3 regions of the Roseitalea porphyridii genome follow, and region 3 is predicted to be linked to each of the others. Evidence: predicted binding sites of a transcription regulator. Region 3 holds the regulator's gene; each other region holds the start of a gene.
What was found. Region 3 encodes LexA, which represses DNA repair genes until DNA is damaged. Its sites were predicted from a motif close to TGTTCNNNNTGTGTTCNG; they were not measured.
Positions count from the first base shown of each region.

Region 1: recA (recombinase RecA) is a predicted target of LexA. The motif match lies at 1,962-1,979, and genes of this name have one in related genera.
Region 2: uvrA (excinuclease ABC subunit UvrA) is a predicted target of LexA. The motif match lies at 1,859-1,876, and genes of this name have one in related genera.

Region 1 is NZ_CP036532.1:2,140,803-2,143,768, forward strand. It holds gene alaS (alanine--tRNA ligase) at 1-598, opposite strand, end outside; gene recA (recombinase RecA) at 798-1,907, opposite strand; gene E0E05_RS10510 (PfkB family carbohydrate kinase) at 2,120-2,966, shown strand, end outside.
Region 2 is NZ_CP036532.1:1,966,702-1,969,667, forward strand. It holds gene E0E05_RS09620 (MarC family protein) at 107-760, shown strand; gene E0E05_RS09625 (hypothetical protein) at 776-1,168, opposite strand; gene ssb (single-stranded DNA-binding protein) at 1,242-1,751, opposite strand; gene uvrA (excinuclease ABC subunit UvrA) at 2,054-2,966, shown strand, end outside.
Region 3 is NZ_CP036532.1:1,796,312-1,799,277, reverse strand. It holds gene coaD (pantetheine-phosphate adenylyltransferase) at 1-21, opposite strand, end outside; gene E0E05_RS08795 (hypothetical protein) at 95-496, opposite strand; gene lexA (transcriptional repressor LexA) at 869-1,585, shown strand; gene E0E05_RS08785 (ComEC/Rec2 family competence protein) at 1,646-2,966, opposite strand, start outside.

The sequences.
Region 1 (2,966 bases), 340 kb from region 3:
CGATGAACCGGTCGCCATCCTCGTCCGGAGACCCGGGCGGGCCGCCCGGAATATGATCGCCATGGTCGTAGAAGATCTCCGAACACGGCCCGCACGGACCGGTCTCGCCCATCTGCCAGAAATTGTCGTGCGTAGGGATGCGGATGATCCTGTCTTCGGGCAGGCCGGCGATCTTCCGCCACAGGTCGAACGCCTCGTCATCGGTGTGATAGACGGTGACGAGCAGGCGGTCCTTGGCCAGTCCGAACTCCTCGGTGATCAGTTTCCAGGCCAGTTCGATCGCGACATCCTTGAAATAGTCGCCGAACGAGAAATTGCCGAGCATCTCGAAGAAGGTGTGGTGCCGGGCGGTATAGCCGACATTGTCGAGATCGTTGTGCTTGCCGCCGGCGCGCACGCATTTCTGCGAGGTGACCGCGCGCGCATAGTCGCGCTTTTCGAGCCCGGTGAAGACGTTCTTGAACTGCACCATGCCCGCATTGGTGAACATGAGCGTCGGATCGTTCAGCGGCACGAGCGGGCTGGAGGGCACGATCGTGTGCCCGTGCGAGGCGAAGAAGTCGAGAAATGCCGTGCGTATCGAATTGACGCCACTCATGAAAACACCTTTGGAAAGTCCGTGCCGAACGCCGGCGCGGCGCGGCCGCCCGCAAGGCGGCGGCCATCGGCCCGCCATGCCCCGCGCGGCCGGTCAGGGCCGGTGATTACGGCAAAAGCCGGCCCGCTGTCCAGCACGGGCCGGCGCAATGGCCGATGGCGATATAGGAAGCGTGGCCGGAGCCGTTAAGCCCCGGCGATCAGCCTTCTGCGGCCGCGTCGCCGTCGAAGTCGGTGCCGTCCGCCGCCGCCGAGGCGCTCTCCTCGTCGTGCAGGAACTGGTCGGCAAGCAGGCCGGCATTCTGCCGCAGCGCCATCTCGATCCGCGCGGCGACATCGGGATTGTCGCGCAGAAACTGCTTGGCGTTCTCGCGTCCCTGCCCCAGCCGCTGGCTGTCATGGGAGAACCAGGCGCCCGACTTCTCGACGATGCCCGCCTTCACGCCCAGGTCGATCAGCTCGCCGGTCTTGGACACGCCCTCGCCATACATGATGTCGAACAGCACCTCCTTGAACGGCGGCGCCAGCTTGTTCTTGACCACCTTGACCCGGGTCTGGTTGCCGACGACCTCGTCGCGGTCCTTGACCGCGCCGATCCGGCGGATGTCGAGCCGCACCGACGCGTAGAACTTCAGCGCGTTGCCGCCCGTGGTCGTCTCGGGCGAGCCGAACATCACGCCGATCTTCATGCGGATCTGGTTGATGAAGATGACCATCGTGTTGGACCGGGAGATCGAGGCGGTCAGCTTGCGCAGCGCCTGGCTCATCAGCCTGGCCTGAAGTCCCGGCAGCGAATCGCCCATCTCACCCTCGATCTCGGCGCGCGGGGTCAGCGCGGCAACCGAATCGATCACCAGCACGTCACACGCGCCAGACCGGACCAGCGTATCGGCGATCTCGAGCGCCTGTTCGCCGGTGTCGGGCTGGGAAATCAGCAGATCCTCGAGGTTGACGCCCAGCTTGCGCGCATAGACCGGGTCGAGCGCATGCTCGGCATCGACGAAGGCGCAGATGCCGCCCTCCTTCTGCGCTTCGGCCACCGTGTGCAGCGCCATGGTCGTCTTGCCCGAACTTTCGGGCCCGTAGATCTCGATGATGCGCCCCTTGGGCAGCCCGCCGACACCGAGCGCGATGTCGAGCCCCAGCGATCCGGTCGACACCGTTTCGATCTCGACGACCTGCTCGTTGACGCCAAGGCGCATGATCGAGCCCTTGCCGAAGGAGCGTTCGATTTGCGCCAGCGCCGCGTCCAGAGCCTTTGACTTGTCCACCGATTTGCCCTCGATCAAACGCAGATTATTCTGAGCCATGGGTCCACCCTTATGCTAAAGCGCCGCCGCGCGCAAAGAAACGATTGCGAATTATGTACCATCTTTGTTCCGCATTGGCAAGACATTTAAATGATTGAATTACCTGTGCAATCGAGATTTGTTCGTGATCTGTCTCATCCGTCTGCTCCCGCAGGGCCGGCGCCGGCGACCGGCACGGAGCCGCCGCGGTGCGGATTCGCGCGGGCGGCGCGGTGAGCAAGGCGCCCGCCATCGTCGGCATCGGCGGCGCCCATGTCGACCGGATCGGTCACGTTTCCGGACCATTCCGGCCCGGCGCGTCCAATCCGGGCGCGATGGTCGAGCGCGTGGGCGGCTGCATGGCCAACATGCTGCGTGTGGCAAGGGCGCTGTCCGGCGATGCTGTCGGGCTGATCTCTGCGCGCGGCGGCGACATGGCCGGCCGCGCCGTGGCCGAGGCGCTCGACGAAGCCGGCATCGACGATCACAGCGCGGTCTTTCTCGACCGGCCGACACCGACCTACACCGCGATCATGGACGAAACGCGCGAGGTCCGCGCCGCGCTCGCCGACATGGATCTCTACGAGACCGGGCTTGCGCGCCACCTCGGCCGCGCCGAACCGCGCGCGCTGATCGCAGGCGCGGCGATCGTCGTCGTCGACGCCAATCTGCCGCCGGCCGCGATCGGTGCCGTGCTCTATGCCGCCCGTTCTCCCGTGGTCGCGCTCGCGGTGTCGCCGGCCAAGGCGGAGCGCCTGGCGCCCCACGCGGCGCGCTTTGCCGTGACCTTCATGAACCGGCGCGAATGCAATGCGCTGATCGGCCGCAACACGGACGCCACGCTCGATCCGGCGGCGCTGACGCGGCTTTCGGCGCTCGGCTTTGCGCGTGCGGTCATCAGCGATGGCGATCGCGCGGTCACAGTGCGCGACGGCGAGACGGCGTTCCGCCAGCCGGTCGGAACGGTCGCCGCGCCGGTGGACGTCACCGGCGCGGGCGATGCGCTTGCCGGCGCGGTGATCGCCCATTGGCCGACCATGGCGCTTGGGAAGGCGGTGCGGCTGGGCGTTGCGGCGGCCG
Region 2 (2,966 bases), 170 kb from region 3:
CGATTTTCACAGCGTTCGACCAACCGCCGGTCGCCCGCGGAAATGTCCTGCCGTGGGCGCCCCTCCGGCGGGCTCATGCGCCCGGCCGGCGGCGGCCATTGCCCGCATGGCGGCGCCCCTGTATGCCGGCGCCATGACGCTGGACATGATCATCAATGCGACGGTGACGCTGCTGGTGACGATCGACCCGGTCGGTCTCGCCCCGCTGTTTCTGGCCGTGACCGGCGGCATGGATCGTGCCCAGCGGCGCGAGACCGGCACGCGGGCAATCGTCATCGGTTTCGCCGTGATGGTGCTGTTCGCGGTCCTTGGCACGGCGATCCTCGCCCTGTTCGGCGTCACGCTCGCCGCCTTCCGGGTCGCCGGCGGGCTGCTGCTGTTCTGGATCGCCTTCGAGATGATCTTCGAGAAGCGCCAGGAGCGCCATGAGAACACGGCCAACCGCGCGATCTCGGCCGATCACGTGCGTTCGGTGGCGGTGTTTCCATTGGCCATCCCGCTGATCGCCGGGCCCGGGGCGATCTCGGCGCTTGTGCTGCTGTCGGGCGACTTCGCCGGACCGCTGGAACGCGCGGCGCTGATCGGCATCGTGGCGGCGATCCTCGCGCTGACCTGGGTGATCTTCATCCTCGCCGAGCGCGTCGACCGGCTGCTGGGCGAAACCGGCCGGTCGGTGCTGACGCGTCTTCTCGGCGTGATCCTGTCGGCGCTTGCGGTGCAATTCGTCGCCGACGGCGTCAGGACACTCGCGGCCGCCTGAATCCGACCGCCCCGGTCAGCGCAAGGCGTCCAGATCGACTTCCATCTCGGCGCCGCCGAACCCGTGCACGCTGTCGCGGGCCCGGATCGTCACCACACCAATCTCGTCGTCGACCAACACGCCGGCCAGCGAACGGGTGAAGGGCTGCTCGTTCACGTGCGGATGGGCAAGCACACGCTCGCCCAGCACCGTCCCGTCCGGCGCGATCACCTGCCACAGATCGGCATAGTGGTCCCAGCCCTCGTCGGCATGGCGCACGGTCACCTCGAACCGCCATGTGCCGTCGCCGGACCGTTCCGCCTCGGCGCCCACGATATCGGCCTCGCCGGCCAGCGCGGTCACCGCCATCGCCAGAAACAGCGCAAACAGGCTGACAAGAAACACCGGCGCGAGCGCGAACTGCGTCACCGCAGCAGGCCGCGGCGCGAACCCGTGCGCATGGCAGCCATCGCGGACGCGCGTTTCGCACGCCGAACCGAAATCAGAAGGGAATCTCGTCATCGAGATCGCGCACGAAATCGTTGCCGCCGTCCTGCCCGCCCTGCCCGGACCCGCGATCAATGCCGCCAGAACCCTGACCGACCCGGTCACCGCCATAGCCGCCCTGACCACGGCCATAGCCGCCGCCCTCGGCATCGGCCCGGCTGTCGAGCATCTGCAGTTCGCCACGGAAACGCTGCAGCACCACCTCGGTGGAATAGCGGTCCTGGCCGTTCTGGTCGGTCCATTTGCGGGTCTGCAACTGGCCCTCGACATAGACCTTCGAGCCCTTCTTCAGATAGTTCTCGGCCACCTTCGCCAGGTTCTCGTTGAAGATCACCACACGGTGCCACTCGGTCCGCTCGCGCCGCTCGCCGGACTGCTTGTCGCGCCATTGCTCTGAGGTCGCCACCGAAAGGTTGACCACCGGATCGCCCGAATTGAGCCGGCGGATTTCCGGGTCGGCGCCCAGATTGCCCACCAGGATCACCTTGTTCACGCTGCCTGCCATACCATCGCTCCAATCGGGATTTTCGACACCATAGGCCCTGCGTCGGCGCCCTTGAAGGCGCAAGCCGACTGTCCACAGGGACTTTTGCCAACCATCCCGCTTGTGTTTGTTCCTTTTTTGTTCTAACGACTGCATCGGCGACTGTCAACTCGCCAACAGAGACAGGCAGCAAGGGAGCGGGCAGCACCGGATCTTGTCAGCAATCGTTGCCCCGCCGCTCGACATGGCCGTTTCATTGCCTAAATTGGAGGTTGCTTTCTTCGCCGGGCCAGCGCCCGGCCGTTTCCGGCAGCACCGTTTTCATGACCGACCAGAAATTCATCTCCATTCGCGGCGCGCGCGAGCACAACCTCAAGAACGTCGACCTGGACCTGCCCCGCGACAGCCTGATCGTGATGACCGGCCTTTCGGGGTCGGGCAAGTCGTCGCTCGCCTTCGACACCATCTATGCGGAGGGCCAACGGCGCTATGTCGAAAGCCTTTCGGCCTATGCGCGCCAGTTCCTCGAAATGATGCAGAAGCCCGATGTCGACCAGATCGATGGGTTGTCGCCGGCCATTTCCATCGAGCAGAAGACGACGAGCCGCAATCCGCGCTCGACCGTGGCGACCGTCACCGAGATCTACGACTACATGCGGCTTCTGTTCGCCCGTGTCGGCGTGCCCTATTCGCCGGCGACGGGCCTGCCGATCGAGAGCCAGACGGTCAGCCAGATGGTCGACCGCATCCTGGCGCTCGAGGAAGGCACGCGGCTCTACCTGCTTGCGCCGATCGTGCGCGGCCGCAAGGGCGAATACCGCAAGGAACTGGCCGAGCTGATGAAGAAGGGCTTCCAGCGGGTCAAGGTCGACGGCGCGTTCCACGAGATCGCCGAGGTTCCGGCGCTCGACAAGAAGTACAAGCACGACATCGACGTGGTCGTCGACCGCGTCGTGGTGCGGGCCGAAATGGCCGCGCGGCTGGCCGACTCGCTCGAACAGGCGCTGTCGCTGTCGGAGGGTCTGGCCGTCGCCGAATTCGCCGACCGTCCCCTGCCCGACGCCGAGACACAGGCCGGAGGCTCGGCCAACAAATCCAAGAACGACACGCACGAACGGCTCGTCTTCTCCGAGAAGTTCGCCTGCCCGGTGTCGGGCTTCACCATTCCGGAGATCGAGCCGCGCCTGTTCTCGTTCAACAACCCTTTCGGCGCCTGCCCCCATTGCGACGGGCTGG
Region 3 (2,966 bases):
GATCGCCGTGCGTTGGGTCATGGGAAGCGTGTAGGCAAATATGGCGCGCCTGCAAAGCCCCTCGCGCCCGAAGGCAGGCGCTGGCCGGCCGCCCTCAGCCCGAGACGCAGACGATTGGCCAGGCGCCCCGGCCGGCGACACGCACGATGCCCGCCTCCGCGCCGGCCTTGTCCTCGAAGGCGCGCTCGATTCGCACGCTCACGAGGATTTGCTCGATGTTCGGATCGGTGAAATCGGCGCGCAGCCGGTCGCCATCGGAGAAGCCCTGTCCGAAGACGATGGGTTCCGCATCCGGATTGACGTCCGTGTCGGTTGCATAGGTCGTCCCCTCCGCCTCGATCACGGCGCCCAGGACGGCGAGGACCGGAAGCCGGCCGACCGACAGGAAGACACTGGCATCGGCGCTGTCGGCGCCCGTGCATTCCACCGTGCCGGTGGCGGCGGCCGGGCTCCCCGAAAGGACCGCCAAAACCATGCCGATCGGCGCAATTTTCATGATCGTCTTCATGGATCGCTCCCCATAACCGGCGATCGGCGCGCGCCGTTCACGTTGCTTTGACCGCCCCGTGTGCAACTTCGCACATCCGCATGTCGTTGTTGGAAGCATAGTCGACAACACAAGCAATCGGGAGGTTCCCATGTTCACGATTTACGCAGTGACCGTCGCAGTTGCCGTCCTGACGGGCGCGAGCGCCCTTTCCTTCGGCCTGATGCTGCGTCCGCGCCAGTGATTCCGCGCCCGGAGGGCCGGTAACGCGGCGCGCAAAGGAAATCGGCCGGCGGTTAACCGGATTTTATTGCTTGCGGAACACAACTGGAACAGTTAACGTCTGTTCGACGTTTGTTTTCGTTTGTTTCCGGAATCGCCATGCTGACGCGCAAGCAACTCGACCTTCTGATGTTCATCAATGAGCGGCTCAAGGAGACCGGTGTCCCTCCTTCCTTCGACGAGATGAAGGAAGCGCTGGACCTGGCCTCCAAGTCGGGCATCCATCGCCTGATCACGGCGCTCGAGGAACGCGGCTTCATCCGCCGCCTGCCCAATCGCGCTCGTGCGCTCGAAGTGATCAAGCTGCCCGACGCGATGCAGCCGATTAACCAGGTGCGCCAGCGTTTTTCGCCGAGCGTCGTCGAAGGCGGTCTCGGCCGCCCGTCGGCACCGGCCGAATCGCCGCCAGCGATGCCGCAGGCCGGCGCCAATGACGACCGGGCCGTTCCGGTGATGGGCAAGATCGCCGCGGGCGTGCCGATTTCAGCGATCGAGAACCAGACGCGTGTCCTTTCCGTGCCGCCGGACATGATGGGCAAGGGCGAGCATTACGCGCTCGATGTCGAGGGCGATTCGATGATCCAGGCCGGTATTCTCGATGGCGACACGGTCGTCATCAAGCGCACCGACACCGCCAATCCGGGCGAGATCGTCGTCGCTCTCGTCGACGAAGAGGAAGCCACGCTCAAGCGTTTCCGGCGCAAAGGTGCCTCGATCGCACTCGAAGCGGCCAACCCTGCCTACGAGACCCGCATCTTCGGCCCCGACCGGGTGCGCATCCAGGGCCGGCTCGTGGGCCTCGTACGGCGCTACTGACGCGGCACAAGCGGCCGGTCGACCGGTGGTCGCGGCCGGGTCCGCGCGATCGGTAGGCGGTCAATAGGGTGCCAGATTGCGCGCGGCCCGGCTCCAGCGGCGAGCGTCATGCCAGGGGCGCAACGGCGTCGAGACGGCGTGGCGGACGGCGAGCCTTGGCGAAACCGCGCCACTCTTCTTTGCGGTCCCCGCCTCGGCCTCCAAGCGTTCCGATTCGGACCGGGTCTGCGGTGCGGTTTCCTGCGAAAGCCTTGTTTCATGCGGCGGGTCGGGTGCCGTTCCATTTTCCCGAGTTCGCAGACGACCCCGCGGCGCAGGTCTGATCTCCGCACTGCCGGCGAACGCCAGATCCCGTGCCGTGAGCACGAGCGTTCCGTCGTCGCAGGGTGACTCCGCCGGCGCGTAGGCGAGAACGATCAGATCGAACCGCCCGCAGAGGACGGACGCGTGGTGGTGGCCGCCGTCATGGGCCTCTGCATCGATAGCCTTCAACCCACCGGTCTCCGCCGTCGCGTTCGTGGGACCGTCTGGAAAAGGCGCTGACAGGATCACAAGATCGTATCGCTCGGCGCCGCGCCAGACCGTCGCGATGCAGATTTGTTCGGCGCAGCGCATCGGGGCGACAGGGTCGGCGCCTTGCGCGCGGCGACCGCCCGGCTCGGCATCGGCCGCGCGATGCGCAGGAACCGCCGCTGCCGCGTCCGGGAGCACCCATTCTGCAACACCGTCTTCCAGACCAACCGGCTTGATCACCGTCCGCGCCGCATAGGCCTGCTGCCATTGCTCGACGATGAACGCGTTCGGCCGCGCCCTGTTCACGGCGAGTGCGCCGCTGGTGCCGACGACGGCCATCTGGCGGCCGTCCTCGGAGATCACCGCCAGGGGCAGGTCGCGCTGGCCCATGAACATCGTCGCGGCCAGCGCCGGCAGCACCGCGCCCCAGCGCAGCCACGTGCGGCACACGCAAAACCAGACCATGGCGGCCGTCGCCCACAGCATCGCCGCGTTCGACATGGCGCCGACCATGCCGTCCGGCGAACGGGCGGCGACCCATTGGGCTATGGCGAGGATCCAGCCCGCGCTGGCCGCCATCATCGCGTAGAGCGGGCCATCGACACCGAACGGTATGGCCAGCGTCGCCAGGATCGCCAGCGGCATGGTGATCAGCGAGACGATCGGCATCGCCGCAAGGTTCGTCACGAGGCCCAGAACGGCGACGCGCTGGAAGTGGTAGGCGGCATAGAGCCCGCTCGCCGCGCCGGCGACCAGCGATGTGGCGGCGAGCGCGACGAAGAAGCGAAACGCGCCACTGCCGGCGGCCGCGATCCCCTCGGGCCGCGGTTTCGCCGGGCTTCGGCTTGCCCGCTCTGCGCGGCGGCGG